Regions from separate parts of the Arthrobacter sp. Sr24 genome, predicted to be linked through region 1. Evidence: predicted binding sites of a transcription regulator. Region 1 holds the regulator's gene; the other holds the start of a gene.
The links. Region 1 encodes LexA, which represses DNA repair genes until DNA is damaged. Its sites were predicted from a motif close to TCGAACANNTGTTCGA; they were not measured.
Positions count from the first base shown of each region.

Region 1 (7,781 bases):
TTCCGGTGACGCGGGGATCGGCTTCAACGGCCGAGCGCAGTGCCCGGGCGAAAGCCTTGAACTGTGCTTCAACGATGTGGTGCGGATCGCGGCCAGCAATAACCGTCATGTGGAGGCAGATCTGCGCATGCAAAGTGATGGCTTCAAAGACGTGGCGGGTGAGCGATCCCGTGAAGTGACCGCCGATCAGGTGGTACTCCTGACCGGCAGGCTCGCCGCCATGTACCAAGTAGGGGCGGCCAGAAAGATCCACCACAGCGTTGGCCAGTGCTTCATCCAACGGGACTGTGGCTTCGCCAAAGCGGCGGATCCCAGCCTTGTTACCCAGCGCTTCCTTGAGTACTTCTCCCAAGGAAATGGCCACGTCTTCTACCGTGTGGTGGGCATCGATGTGCGTATCACCGGTGGCTTTGATGTTCATGTCAATCAGGGAGTGCTTAGACAAGGCTGTGAGCATGTGGTCATAGAAAGGCACGGAGGTATCAATGTTTGACACGCCGGTACCGTCGAGGTTGATCTCCACCATGACGCTTGACTCGCTCGTGGCACGTTCCAGGCGGGCAGTACGTCCCTGGCCGGGATTCGGGCTGTTCTCAGTCATTGCGGCAGTCCTTTGTTGTGGTGCGCCTTCACACCCGGCAGTTACCGGGCAGGGACGGGCGCGCAAACGTAATTGGTGTAGTGCTACCAGTTTAGGAGAGAAGGCATGATTATGCCCAAACCTGTCCCCTAGTGGGAATACCGCGAGAAGGAAGCCCCCATGTTCGACGGCGGCGCCTCCGCAGTTCGCTAGGCGGTGAGGCAGGCGCGCAATCCCTTGAGGAACGCCGTGGTCTCGGCTTCCGTTCCCGCTGTGACGCGCAAGTGGCCGGGAATCCCGACGTCGCGGATCAGGACGCCGTCGGCTAGCAACGCCTCCCAGACGGCATGCGGGTCCTCAAGTCCACCGAAGAAGACAAAGTTGGAATCAGACGGCGCGGGGCTCAGCCCTAACTCAATGAGCTCGGCGACAATCCGGTCCCGCTGCACTTTGATCTGCTCCACATTGGCCAGTAATGACGTGGAGTTCCGCAGAGCCGCCACTGCAGTTGCTTGGGTGATGGCGGAGAGGTGGTACGGCAGGCGAACCAGGCGCAGAGCGTCGGTGACCTCCGGCGCAGCGGCCAGATAGCCTAGCCGCGCACCGGCCAATGCGAAGGCCTTACTCATGGTGCGTGAGACCACCAATCGGGGCCTGCCTTCGAGCAAGTTCAGGGCACTCTTAGTTCCGGTGTGGGAAAACTCTGCGTAGGCTTCGTCAACAATGACCACGGTTTGAGACGCCTCGCCGGCCGCGTAGACGGCTTCCACAACATCTAGGCCCAAGGCCGTTCCGGTGGGGTTGTTGGGCGAGCAGAGGAAAACGAGGTTTGGCGCGTGCTGACGAACCTGTTCGGCGGCGGATTCTGCAGAAAGGCTGTAGTCCTGAGCACGGGATCCTGCAATGTACCCTGTTCCGGTTCCGCTGGCCAGCAGCGGGTACATGGAATATGTGGGAGGGAATCCCATTACGGTGCGTCCCGGGCCTCCGAAGGCCTGCAGCAACTGCTGGAGCACCTCATTGGAACCGTTGGCCGCCCAAAGATTATCTTCACTTAGGCTGTGGCCAAGATACGCCGCCAACTCTTGGCGCAGGACGGTGAATTCCCTGTCCGGGTAGCGGTTTAGTCCATCTAGCTCTTGAGCCACGGCTGCCAGGATTGCTTCCTTGGCGTCTGCCGGAACACCAAAGGTATTTTCATTGACATTCAACAGCACCGGAACATCAAGCTGTGGTGCTCCGTAGGGGTGCTGGCCACGCAAGTCGTCACGAAGCGGCAATTGACTTAGGCGTTCAAACTGGTCCATACCTTCCAGCATATTTGCAGGCCGCGGAAAAGTCCGAAACGATGACACCATGCGGACACCGTCTCCCGGAGTAACGCTACTTCGGGATGGGGACGTAAAGTCGCTGACCTGCCTGCAGAACGCCCGTGCCCAGCTCGTTCAACGCAATGATTTCACGGACCACATGACGCACATCGCGAGTGGGGTCGGCAGCACCGGCGATGCTCCACAAACTGTCGCCCTGCAGGACTGTCACAGCCACAGCATAGTCAGCCATGTTGACCGCCTTTACCTCACTAGCCGCGTTTGCCGGACTAGCAAACGAGCCAGCCATGATGGCGAAAGAAACAAACAAGATCAGCGCCGCGGCAGCGATGGCCGGGATACCGAAGAACACCAACCGGCCACGGCGTGTCAAACTGAGCCCAGCACCGGCAAGCACGTTCAGGGAACTACGACCCATTTCCCCGGACGACTCTGCACCAAACCGTGCTTCGTCAGACTGGGCAGCGGGCGCCCGCATACTGGTGGATCGAACAGCACCGCTTCGAACAGCACCGCTTCGAACACCGCCATGATTACCAGCACTACTCACAGTGGGCGCCGCACCGGCTAGGGACGCGCCAAAGGATGCGTGGGAGATAAGCAATGCGTTCATGATTTCTGGTCCTTTCACCGTGAACCTAGGATCCCTGGGCTAGCTGCATCCATCGGACCAAGATTCCACAATCAACATATTCGATAGAACGTATGTTCTAATTTCCTACTAGTACAGTTTTAGCATCTATAGACGACACTTGCCAAGAGCAAATAGAACAAATGTTTGAAATTCGCCTCTTCGTGGCTTAAACTTGCAGAACAAGGATTGGCCGCTAGATGCAGTCCACCAGCAGGCACTGACATTGTTCAGGGCAGCCACGAAAGGACCGACGGAACCATGGCGCTTCCAGACCCGCCGCACCGCATTCCCCAAGCACCCAGCCGCGCTGGAATGAAGGGGCTGACGGTACGGCAGAAGAAAATTCTCGAGTGCATCCAACGATGCATTGCCGACAAGGGCTACCCGCCCTCGATGCGCGAAATTGGCGATTCAGTGGGGCTGGCGAGTCTCTCCAGCGTCACTCATCAGCTGACCCAGCTGGAGCGCCATGGCTATTTACGCCGTGACCCTAAGCGTCCCCGTGCCATGGAAGTTCTTATCCCGCTGGTGCTGGACAGCGGCGTTGTCGAAATTGAAGGGGTGAGCGCCCCCAAGAATCTCCGCAGTTCCAATGGACTGAATTTCGCCGAACTGAGCAGCTCTTCGGACACCGCGTTTGTGCCGCTAGTGGGCCGTATCGCCGCAGGTGGACCCATCCTGGCTGATCAGTCAGTGGATGACATCATGCCTCTGCCACGGCAGATCGTAGGCAGCGGTGAGCTCTTCATGCTCCGAGTTCAAGGTGACTCGATGATCGACGCCGCCATCTGCGACGGTGACTGGGTGGTTGTCCGTCAACAGCCAACAGCCAACAACGGGGACATCGTGGCAGCTTTGCTCGAAGATGAAGCAACGGTAAAGACCTTCCGGCAACGCGACGGTCACACGTGGCTGCTGCCACAGAACACCCGCTATGAGCCGATTCTGGGTGACCATGCCACCATCATGGGCAAGGTCGTCTCGGTCCTCCGAAGTCTCTAACCGTTGCCAGTCATTATCAACGAGTAGCTGCTGGTGCGCCGCGGCCGGATCCTAGCGCAGAAATACAAATGCACCCCCGTAAGCTCGATAGCTGACGGGGGTGCTTTGGCGTCGCTGGGACTACTTGCCGGAGAGACGCTTCAGGGCACCCAAAGCCACGGCTCGGTCCTTAGTGGACCAGAAGGGCGGCAACGCAGCGCGTAGAAAACCGCCGTAGCTGGCATTGGCCAACCGAGAATCTAGCACAGCAACCACTCCCCGGTCCTGGCTGGAACGGATCAAGCGGCCCACACCCTGGGCTAACCGCACAGCGGCATGAGTGGCAGAGATGGCAATAAATCCGTCGCCGCCACTTTGCGCCACGGCCCGAGCACGCGCCGTGACCAGTGGATCGTCTGGGCGCGGGAACGGGATCCTATCAATCACCACCAGCCGGCAGGAGGCTCCTTGAACATCAACACCCTGCCATAGCGACATGGTGCCAAAAAGGCAGGTGTCCGGTTCGTCGGCGAACTGCTTAATGAGTCCGGACATGGAGGAGTCGCCCTGGCACAAGATCTTCACCTTGAGCTTCTTGCGGAGCTTCTCAGCCGCATCTTCAGCAGCACGCCGCGAAGAGAACAGCGCCAGGGTTCCGCCACCTGCCGCGGTGATGAGCGCTTCCAATTCATCTAATTGCTCAGCGGACATCCCGAAACCGGGTTTCTGCAGATGGGCCGCAACATAGAGCATGCCTTGTTTGGGGTAGTCGAATGGTGAACCCACATCCGCTCCCGTCCAGGCGGGAGCGCTGGGGCCCAAAAGCCCCAGCCCGCCAGCGGTGGATTGGAATGACTCGCCGATAGCCAGTGTTGCTGAAGTGAGCACCACCGTCCGGTCGGCAAACAACCCTTCGCGCAATTTCATCGCCACGCTCAGTGGCGCAATATTGAGCACCGCCGGCTCAGTTTCATCCGCTTTCTGATAGCCCTTCCCCGGCGCGAAGGCGCCTGGACGCGACGCCCACACCACCTCCCGAGCATCATTGGCAACCAGCAAACGTTCGCATAAATCGAAGATCAAGTTGAGCCTGGAACGGGCAATGGAACGCCCGCCGTCGGCGGCAGCATTGCCCTCCGGCTTCGAATCGGACAAAGCTGCTCGCACTGCATCACGCAACTGCTCCACAGCCTGCGCCTGCACTTCATTGAGTCCCTGCGGGAACAGCCCCTCAGGAACGCCAGCTAGGGCCAGGTCCAGTGCCGCGGCGCTGGCATGCAAGGCATCAACTGAAACAGCGGTGTGCTTGCGGGTGCTTGACGCCGCAGCCTGCACCATCTGCACGGAAAGTTGCCCGGTAACAGCTCCTGTCACACGATCCTGAAGCTCATGCGCTTCATCGACCACCACCACGTCATAGTCGGGAAGAACGGCGATGCCTTCAAAGGCACTGATGGCCAGCATGGCGTGGTTGGTGACCACAATGTCAGCCTCTGCTCCGCGGGCACGGGCCAGCTCGGAGAAGCATTCGGTTGCCATGGGACACTTCTGGGCGCCCAGACATTCCATGGAGGTTACAGAGACCTGCCGCCAAGCTTTGTCCGTCACTCCCGGAACAATTTCGTCCCTGTCACCCGTGTCTGTTTCCTGGGCCCATTCACGCAGACGCACCACGTCCTTGCCAAGCTGTGAGGTGGGCCCCGAGGTGGCGCTCGGAGGGTGGGCAACGTTGTCTTCACCGAGACTAAACAGGGCGCCCTCACCGGTATCTTCGGTTGGGAAACCGCCAGCCAGTTTTTGCTGGCACACATAGTTACTACGGCCTTTGACCAGCGCAACATCAATGGCCCGCGGCAACATTGGCTTCAGGGCAGCCAATAGCCTAGGTACGTCTCGGCCCACAATCTGAGCCTGGAGAGCCAGGGTGGCCGTTGCAATCACCGCAGGTTTGTCACTGGTCAGGGAGTTCACGATCAGTGGTATCAGGTAAGCAAGTGACTTGCCGGTCCCGGTTCCCGCTTGAACCAGCAGGTGGTCACCACTCTCAAGGGCGGCAACCACCCGGCGTACCATTTCATGCTGGCCGTCACGACGTTGCCCGCCCATGGCATCGACGGCCCGATCCAAAAGGTCCAAGGCCTGCTGAGAAAGTTCACTATCAGGCATGCTGGACAAACGGTTCAACCTCTGCAGCCAAGTCTTCTCGGACCCGAACCTGAACCAAGGTGCCTTGCTCGCCATGTTCCAGACTGATGATCTCAGCATCGCTGCGATGCAACTTGTTCAGTACATCGCCACGCTCGTAGGGAACAAGCAATGTGAGCACCACGCTGGGGTGCGGAATGCCGTCCTTGATGGCTTCGAGCAGCTCCTCGATACCTTGTCCTGTTCTGGCCGAGATCACCAAGGAACGGGACTCGTGTTGGCGAAGACGTTCCACCACAAAAGGATCGGCAATATCTACCTTGTTCAGGATGATGATTTCGGGGATCTGTAGTGCCCCAACTTCAGCAAACACCGAGCGCACTGCAGAGATCTGTCCTTCGGGGTCAGGGTGGGAAGCATCAACAATATGCAGGATCAGATCTGCGTCGGCAACTTCCTCCAAGGTGGAGCGGAAGGCCTCCACCAGCTGTGTAGGCAGTGCCCGGACAAACCCAACAGTGTCCACCAGGGTATATCCCAGGCCATCGGATGTTTCGGTTTTGCGGACCGTTGGATCAAGCGTCGCAAACAGGGCGTTCTCGACCAGCACCCCAGCATCCGTGAGGCGGTTCAGCAGCGAGGACTTGCCCGCATTGGTGTAACCGGCGATAGCCACCGAGGGCACGTTGTTACGTTTGCGGTTGGCACGTTTAGTTTCACGCGATGGAGCCATGGCCGCAATCTCACGGCGCAACTTAGCCATGCGGGTGCGGATCTTGCGCCGGTCCAGTTCCATCTTTGTTTCACCGGGACCACGAGAGCCAATACCGCCACCTGCGGCACCCACCCGGCCACCAGCCTGACGAGACATGGAGTCACCCCAGCCACGCAGTCGTGGCAAGAGGTATTCCATTTGGGCCAATTCAACTTGAGCCCGGCCTTCACGGGATTGAGCGTGCTGAGCAAAAATATCCAGAATCAGAGCCGTACGGTCAATGACCTTGACCTTGACAACCTCTTCAAGCGTGCGCCGCTGGGACGGTGAGAGGTCACCGTCGATGACGACAGTGTCAGCGCCGGTAGCGTGCACCATCTCTTTGAGCTCCTGAGCCTTACCTTGGCCCAAGAACGTTGCCGGATCAGGTTTGGCTCTGCGCTGAACCAGACCATCCAAAACTTCCGATCCGGCCGTTTCAGCCAAGGCAGCTAGCTCCCGCAATGAGTTCTCAGCATCGGCCATGGTTCCAGAGGACCACAGACCCGCGAGCACAACGCGTTCAAGACGCAATTGGCGGTACTCGACTTCGCTGACGTCTTCGAGTTCAGTGGACAGGCTTGCCTTGCGGCGCAGCGCGTTGCGGTCAGCCAAATCGCTCTGATCACCGTCAAAGCGGCTGTGTTGGAAATTCAGCGTGGACACAGCTTGCGCCCGCCCTTCGAGGGGCCTTGTTGCGGGGGCACCCCCGAAGGGGTCCTGCGCGTCAATGTCCTCATCCGCACGCGTGGCACGGGAAGCAGCCGCGTCTTTGGCCAAAATCCGGTCAATCACGGCTTCGATTTCCGCGGCGGAAAGGGACTCCTCCCCCGTGCTGTGGCCCTGTGAAGGTACCGTGGGCTCCCCATCACGGGGCAGCTCATTGCCGTCGGAACCATTGTGTGCAGATGCGTGGGACATATTCTCCTTATAGGCTGTTACCTTCAATCGTAGTCCGAGCCACCGACACTCACACCTTTTGAGGTTCGTGGCTTGTGGATAATCACACGTGTGCAGGCACTGCGCTTAGGCGCGCCTAGATACACTTTCCGAGAATTGGGCACTAATCTGGCATGACTATGGGTACTCAGGGTGCAGATCACTATTTCAGTTCACAACCGGCCACACCAATGAAACGTCGGCCCCTTCGCGTCTTTTTGGCTGGCGAGGAGCGCAACCTCCACACGGCCGGGGGCATTTTCAGCCCCGATGGCGTGGACAAAGGCACCACCATCTTGCTCAACGAAGCCCCGCCACCGGCCACCGCCGGCAACCTTTTGGACATCGGCTGCGGCTGGGGACCCATTGCGCTGACTCTGGCGTTGCGCTCCCCTGAAGCAATGGTCTATGCAGTGG
Region 1 covers NZ_JBTNDB010000014.1:34,611-42,391, reverse strand. Annotated here, with positions in the region: gene hisB (imidazoleglycerol-phosphate dehydratase HisB) at 1-601, opposite strand, end outside; gene ACX80D_RS10745 (histidinol-phosphate transaminase) at 790-1,887, opposite strand; gene ACX80D_RS10740 (LysM peptidoglycan-binding domain-containing protein) at 1,964-2,524, opposite strand; gene lexA (transcriptional repressor LexA) at 2,804-3,547, shown strand; gene ACX80D_RS10730 (ATP-dependent DNA helicase) at 3,668-5,692, opposite strand; gene hflX (GTPase HflX) at 5,685-7,346, opposite strand; gene ACX80D_RS10720 (class I SAM-dependent methyltransferase) at 7,556-7,781, shown strand, end outside.

Region 2 (7,781 bases), on a different contig from region 1:
GCGGAAGCGGCGGGTGATGACGTCATACATCGAAGCAGTGTCATCGATAGCGGCCTCACCCGTGATGGCAAATTTGCGGTACTCGCTCTTCTTGGTTAACCCGTCTTCAACCACTACCATGGAGGCCACCACATTGGTGCCCTGGACGTGGGAGATGTCGTAGCACTCGATACGCAACAGCGGCATCGGTAAGTCAAGCGCTTCTTGCAGCTCCTGCAGGGCCAGCGAGCGGGTGGTGAGATCGCCGGCACGGCGCGACTTGTGCAAGATCATGGCCTGACGAGCGTTGGCCTGGACGGTGTCCATCAGCGCGGCCTTTTCACCGCGTTGGGGCACCTTGATGGAGACCTTGCCCTGGCGCAACGTCCCCAACCAAACAGACAGCTCTTCATGGTTGCTCGGCAACTCAGGGACAAGAATGTTCCGCGGGATGGAGTCTTGCTCCGAGTCCTCGCTACCGTACACCTGCTGCATGAGGTGCTCCCAGAGCTCGGCGTCAGTGGCGTCCTCTACCTTCTCCACGATCCAACCACGCTGCCCACGAATTCGCCCGCCGCGGACGTAAAAGACCTGCACGGCAGCTTCGAGGTCATCTTGTTCGACGGCGAAGATGTCTGCGTTGGTGTCTTCAGTCAGCACTACGGCATTGCGCTCAAAGACCTTCTTTAAGGCAATGATGTCATCGCGGAGCCGTGCGGCCTGCTCGTAATCGAGTTCAGCCACGGCAGCAGTCATCTTCTTTTCCAACGTGCCGATGAAGCGTTTGGCCTCGCCGCCCATGAAGTCGCAGAAATCCTGGGCCAGGTCCTTGTGTTCCTCAACGCTGATGCGGCCCACGCAGGGTGCGGCACACTTGTCGATGTAGCCGAGCAGGCAGGGACGCCCACTGCGTTCGGCGCGCCGCAGCACCCCAACGCTACAGCTGCGCACAGGGAAGACACGCAGCAGCGTGTCCATGGTTTCACGAATGGCTCCTGCGGTGTACGGCCCGAAATAGCGGGTGCCCTTGCGCCGCTCGCCACGCATGACCTGTACCCGCGGGTACTTCTCGCTCATGGAGACAGCAAGGTACGGGTAGGTTTTATCATCCCGGAACGCCAAGTTGTAGCGCGGGGTAAATTCCTTGATCCACGTGTATTCCAGCTGCAGGGCTTCGAGTTCACTGCCGACGATGGTCCACTGCACGCTCGCGGCGTGGTGGACCATGGCGTGGGTTTTGGGCAGCAGCGTGGCCGGATTGGCGAAGTAGGAATTCAGACGCGAGCGAAGGTTTTTAGCCTTGCCCACATAAATGATGCGCCCATGCTCATCACGGAACCGGTACACGCCGGGATCTGTAGGAATTTCGCCCGGTTTCGGCCGGTAAGAGGAGGGGTTGGCCATGGTTATTCGACGACGGGGCTCTGGTTGTATTTGCTGCTACGTTCCTGAGCGCTGAGCTCGGCAATGGCGTCCATAATGGTGTCCGTGACCAGGCGACGAGCCGGCAGCGAGTGGTCCGGACCGGTTTTATCGAAGTACAGCGGCTTGCCAAAGCGCAGCGTAAACCGCGCAGGTCGGAAGCCTTTGCTCCCGGCGGGCTGTAGTTTTTCGGTTCCGATGATACCCACGGGCACCACGGGAGCGCCGGTGGTCAGCGCCAGCCAACCCACACCGGTGCGGCCACGGTACAAAATGCCGTCGCGGGAACGCGTGCCTTCGGGGTAGATGCCCACGCCTTCATTGCGGCCCAAAATATCCAGCAACGTCTTGAGTGCCTGCACGCTCGCCGCCTGTTCACCGCGTTCCACGGGAATGGAATTCACGGACTCGAAGAACGATTTCATGAGCTTGCCCTTGACACCCTTCCCCGTGAAATACTCCGCCTTCGCAAAGAAGGAAACGGGCCGCGGAGTTAGCGCCTGAACAATCACGGAGTCGAAGAAGGAAAGGTGGTTGGGCGCAACAATGAACGGCCCGTCCGTGGGCACATTCTCCAGCCCCTCAACGGTGGGCCGGCAGACGGTGGCAATGGTCCCGCGGGTCAGCATGCGCGTTGCGTCATACAGCGCCATGTCCGGCCTCCCCTGCTGCTGTTTCGATTCCCATACCAGCGGAATTTCCCGCAAGTACGGCGGCCAATTCCTGTGTTGAATTCACGACGGCGGTAGCTCCTGCCGCGGCCAACTCACCTTCGGCAGCAAATCCCCAAGACACCCCGATGCACCCGAGTCCATTGCTCGCAGCACCGTTGACATCTTGGTACCGATCCCCCACCATAACGGCGGTGAGCTTGGCGCCGGGGCTGGCAACGAGCGCGGCCATAGCGCAGGTTTGGGCCAATGCCGCAGCAATAATCTCGGTCTTGCCGGGGCGGTAGTCAGCATCGCCGGGCTTGAGTGTTTCATCGGCGTGGGAGCCGCAAATGGTGTGAAACAAGGTGTCGATGCCGTGGTGGGCCAGCAGTTTCTTGGCAAGCGGTTCGGGCTTTTGCGTGGCGACGCCGAGGTACACGCCACTGCCCTTCAGCTCCTCCAACAACTCACGGACACCCGGGTAAACCTTCGACATCGCCATGCCGTGTTCGGTGTACCAGGCACGGTAGGCGGCGATGACAGCATCCACCTGAGCTTCGGGAACGCCGGCGATGTTGACCAGTGCGTCAGCCAACTTGGGCCCGATCATCGTATTCAGCACGCTGGCCTCCGGAACGGGCAGCCCCAAGGAACGTAGTGCGTATTCCACGCCGCCGGTAATGCCACCGGCCGGGTCAACGAGCGTCCCGTCGAGGTCGAAGAGAAGCACCCAAGGCAGGCTGTCGCGTTTTTTGCCCGCAGTCATGGCAGGAATCACTGTAGTCACGTCCATCAGTTTCTCACGGGCCAGACCTCACCACGCCCATCCATGCAGTAAGTGGCATACATGAGATGGGCGTAGCGGCGGAGCTGGCGGGAGCGCTTGGGGTCACAACACTTCGCGCAGGAACGTGGCCGTGTGGCTTTCCGTGTTCTTGGCGAGCTTCTCCGGAGTGCCGGTGGCCACCACGCGTCCGCCGCCGGTGCCGCCGTCGGGCCCTAGATCCACGATCCAGTCCGCGCTCTTGATGACATCGAGGTTGTGTTCAATGACAATGACTGTATTGCCCTTGTCCACGAGTCCCTGCAGCACCAGCAGTAGCTTGCGAATGTCCTCAAAGTGCAGGCCTGTGGTGGGCTCATCGAGGACGTAGATGCTGCGGCCGTTGGAGCGCTTCTGCAATTCTGCAGCGAGCTTGACGCGCTGCGCCTCGCCGCCGGAGAGCGTGGTGGAGGCTTGCCCCAGGCGAACGTAACCAAGTCCGACGTCGACCAGCGTGCGCAGGTGCCGGGCAATGGGGGTGAAGGCGGCGAAGAAATCGGCACCTTCTTCAATGGGCATGTTCAAGACGTCGGCAATGGACTTGCCCTTGTAATGCACTTCAAGGGTTTCGCGGTTGTAACGGGCACCGTGGCAAACCTCGCAGGGGACATAGACGTCCGGCAGGAAGTTCATCTCGATCTTCAGTGTGCCGTCACCGGTGCACGCTTCGCAGCGCCCACCCTTGACGTTGAAGGAGAAGCGGCCCGGCTGGTAGCCGCGCATCTTGGACTCGTTGGTCTCAGCGAAGAGCTTACGAATGTTGTCAAAAACGCCCGTGTAGGTGGCCGGGTTGGAGCGCGGGGTGCGGCCGATGGGGCTCTGGTCAACGTGCACCACCTTGTCCAGGTGCTCCAGACCGTCGATCCGCAGGTGGCGCCCGGCAACCTGCTTGGCGCCGTTGAGCTTATTGGCCAACACCTTGTACAGGATCTCGTTGACCAGCGTTGACTTACCGGAGCCGCTGACGCCAGTGACGGCAGTCAGCACACCCAAGGGGAATTTCACGTCAATGTTGAGCAAGTTATTTTCGCGCGCGCCCACCACAGCCAGTTCCCGCGACTTGTCATACTTGCGGCGCTTGGCCGGCAACGCAATGGACTTACGGCCGGAGAGGTAATCACCGGTCAACGAGCGAGTGTTCGCCAACAGATCCGGCAAGGAACCGGAGTGGACTACCTCGCCGCCGTGCTCACCGGCGCCGGGACCAATGTCAACAATCCAGTCGGCTTCTTTAATGGTGTCCTCATCGTGCTCCACCACAATGAGCGTGTTGCCGAGGTCTCGCAGACGCGTCAGGGTGCCAATGAGACGGCGGTTATCGCGTTGGTGCAAACCAATAGAGGGCTCATCGAGCACGTACAGCACACCCACCAAGCCAGAACCGATCTGGGTGGCCAGACGGATACGCTGCGCCTCACCACCGGAGAGCGTGGCGGAGGCGCGTTCCAGATTCAGGTATTCCAAGCCAACATCAAGCAGGAACTTCAGGCGGGCCTGAATCTCCTTCAGGACCTGGCTGGCGATCTGCGCTTCGCGTCCTGTCAAGACCAGGTTGGAGAGGAAGTCAAAGCAGTCGCGCATGGATAGGGCGCAGACTTCGGCGATGGATCTGCCATTGATCAATACCGAGAGGGAGGCCGGGTTCAGCCGCGCACCACCGCAGGCGGGGCACGGAATCTGGCGCATGTACTCTTCGTAGCGGTCACGGGCGGAATCGGATTCCGTCTCTCCATGCTTGCGGTGAATGTACTGAATGGCACCTTCAAAGCCGGTGCTGTATTTGCGTTCACGGCCAAAGCGGTTCTTGTACTGCACCACGACCTTGTGGTCCTTGCCGTACAAGATGGCAGTGCGTGAATCGGTGTCCAACTTATTCCACGGGGTCTCCATCTTGAAGTCCAGCTCCGTGGACAGACCCTCAAGGAGCCTGTTCCAGTACTCGGTGGTGGCGGTCCCCAGCGACCACGGCGCAATGGCGCCTTCGCGCAAGGACAGGAACGGGTTGGGAACAACTAGTTCCTCATCAACTTCCAGCTTGGTGCCAATACCGCTACAGGCGCTGCAGGCCCCGAAGGGGTTGTTGAAGGAGAAAGAACGCGGTTCAATCTCATCGATGGCCAGAGGGTGCTCGTTGGGGCAGGCCAGGTTCTCGGAGAAGGAGCGGATGCGCCCGGCGTCATCAGATTCTAGGTCCACGAGTTCCACCAGCACCCGGCCATCGGCCAAGCCCAAAGCGGTTTCCACGGAGTCGGTGAGGCGCTGTTGAATGCCATCCTTGACTACCAAACGGTCCACCACCACCTCGATGGTGTGCTTGAAGGTCTTCTTCAGCTTGGGCGGATCGCTGAGCTGAACTTGCTCACCATCTACCTTGGCGCGTGAGTAACCCTTGGCCGTGAGCTCCTTGAACAGCTCAACGAACTCGCCCTTGCGGTCACGCACCACGGGTGCCAGGACCTGGAAGCGAGTGCCTTCAGGCATCTCCAGCAGCTGGTCCACAATTTGCTGCGGGGTCTGCTTGGCAATGGGCTCACCACACACGGGACAGTGCGCCGTGCCCACACGAGCCCAGAGCAGGCGCATGTAATCGTAAATCTCGGTGATGGTGCCCACCGTGGAACGCGGGTTCTTCGACGTCGACTTTTGATCGATGGACACAGCTGGCGACAGACCCTCAATGAAGTCAACATCCGGTTTGTCCACCTGGCCCAAGAACTGCCGCGCGTAGGCGGAGAGCGATTCCACGTAGCGGCGCTGACCTTCGGCAAAAATAGTGTCGAAGGCGAGCGAGGACTTGCCTGAGCCGGACAGTCCTGTGAAGACGATCATGGAGTCGCGGGGCAGGTCAAGGTCAACATTGCGCAGATTATTTTCCCGGGCACCCTTGACAATCAGGCGTGACAGATCCGGGCGGGCGTCATTCACAGGTGTTGCTGGCTGGGCCATTATTTCCTTCGCATAGCAGTCCGCGGCAAAGCCGCTGCACGTGGCGAGCGTCCGCCACGCAAGAGTTCCTACATCAGTATAATCGAAAGTTCGTTCGAACGCCGGTCCACAGGCCGGCTCCCACGGTCGTCGAACTAGCCGTTGTTTCGTTCTAGAGCGGCGGAGACAATGCGCAGAGCCTGCGCTCGCGGCATCCCCAATTCACGCACGACGGCGGCAAAAGAGTCCGCGGCCGCAGCTACCTGAGCGGCGATCTTGTCACCGCCGGAAGCAATGGCCGTGCCGCTGCGTCCTGCTGTGATCACAATGCCGGCCTGCTCCAATTCCCGGTAGGCACGGGCCACAGTGTTAGCCGCCACCCCTAGATCCGTGGCCAGAGCCCGGACCGAGGGCAGTTTAGTCCCCACGGCCAACTCCCCTGAGGAGGCCAAGTCCAGAATCCGCAGCCGCACCTGCTCAAACGGTGGCACCGTCGATTCCAGGTCCAATCGCCACCTGCGCATCAATACATCCATGGAGTTCATGCTCGGCTCACCTCTTCCACCATTGGATCGCCAAATTGGCTCATATACAGATCGTAATAGAAACCTCTGCTAGCGAGCAGCACCTCGTGGCTGCCCTGCTCAACAATGCGACCACTATCCATCACCAGTATGAGGTCAGCGTCGCGAATAGTGGAGAGTCTGTGAGCAATAACAAAGCTGGTCCGGTTTGCGCGCAGTTTGTTCATGGCCGTACGGATCATGACTTCGGTGCGGGTATCGACGCTACTGGTGGCCTCATCCAGAATCAGAATGCCCGGATTGGCGATCCAGGCCCTGGCAATAGTCATGAGCTGACGTTGCCCCTGACTCAGCCCGCCGCCGTCGTCCGTCAGGACCGTGTCATAACCATCCGGGAGCGAACGGACAAAGTGATCCACATGTGTTGCCACGGCCGCGTCCACTATTTCCTCCTCGGTGGCACCCAGCTTGCCGTACGCCAGGTTCTCCCTGATGGTCCCACCGAACAGCCACGCATCCTGAAGGACCATGCCGAACTGGCTGCGGAGGTCATCGCGGGTGAGGTGGGCGGTGTTGACGCCATCCACCGTGATGGTGCCCGAATCAATCTCGTAGAAGCGCATGAGCAGGTTCACCAAGGTGGTCTTTCCTGCACCGGTGGGACCCACAATGGCCACAGTCTCCCCCGGTTCGGCTACCAGAGAAAGATCCTTGATGAGCGGCTCCCCCGGCTTGTAGCCAAAGTTGACGTGGTCAAAGATCACCCGGCCCGCAGGTGGGGCTAGTTTGGCGGCAGGGATGTGATCAGGTGTCTGCTCGGTGGCGTCGAGTAGTTCAAAGACACGCTCAGCGGACGCTACCCCGGATTGGAGCAAGTTGATCATGCTGGCAATCTGAGCCATGGGCTGGCTGAACTGCCGCGAGTACTGAATGAACGCCTGAACGCTACCAATGGTCAGAGCACCCTGGGCCACTTGAATACCGCCAAGCACCGCCACCACCACGTAGTTGAGGTTGGAGATGAAGTTGGTGCTGGGCATGATGATGCCGGAGATGAACTGTGCCTTGGCGCTTGATTCGTACAGGGAATCGTTGGAGAGGCGGAACTTCTCAATGGCTTGCTTCTGCTGGCCAAAGGCCTTGATGATCTCGTGGCCCGTGAACATTTCCTCCACATGACCGTTGAGATCGCCAGTGCTGCGCCATTGAGCCGCAAACTCCACCTGCGAGCGCTTAGCGATCATGATGGTGATGACGGCGATGATGGGAACTGTCACGAGGGAGATGCCGGCCAGTAGGGGCGAGATGGAGAACATCATGCCGAGTACTCCGCATACTGTCAGGAGTGCAATGAGGATCTGCGTGAGTGTCTGGTTCAGGGTTTGGGAGAAGTTGTCAATGTCATTGGTGACACGTGAAAGAACGTCGCCGCGGGATTCTTGCTGGAAGTGAGAC
Region 2 covers NZ_JBTNDB010000018.1:41,523-49,303, reverse strand. Annotated here, with positions in the region: gene uvrC (excinuclease ABC subunit UvrC) at 1-1,383, opposite strand, end outside; gene ACX80D_RS12330 (lysophospholipid acyltransferase family protein) at 1,386-2,054, opposite strand; gene ACX80D_RS12325 (HAD hydrolase-like protein) at 2,041-2,841, opposite strand; gene uvrA (excinuclease ABC subunit UvrA) at 2,944-5,823, opposite strand; gene ACX80D_RS12315 (GntR family transcriptional regulator) at 5,958-6,347, opposite strand; gene ACX80D_RS12310 (ABC transporter ATP-binding protein) at 6,344-7,781, opposite strand, start outside.
Region 2: the regulator LexA is predicted to act here: its motif matches at 5,906-5,921, upstream of uvrA (excinuclease ABC subunit UvrA).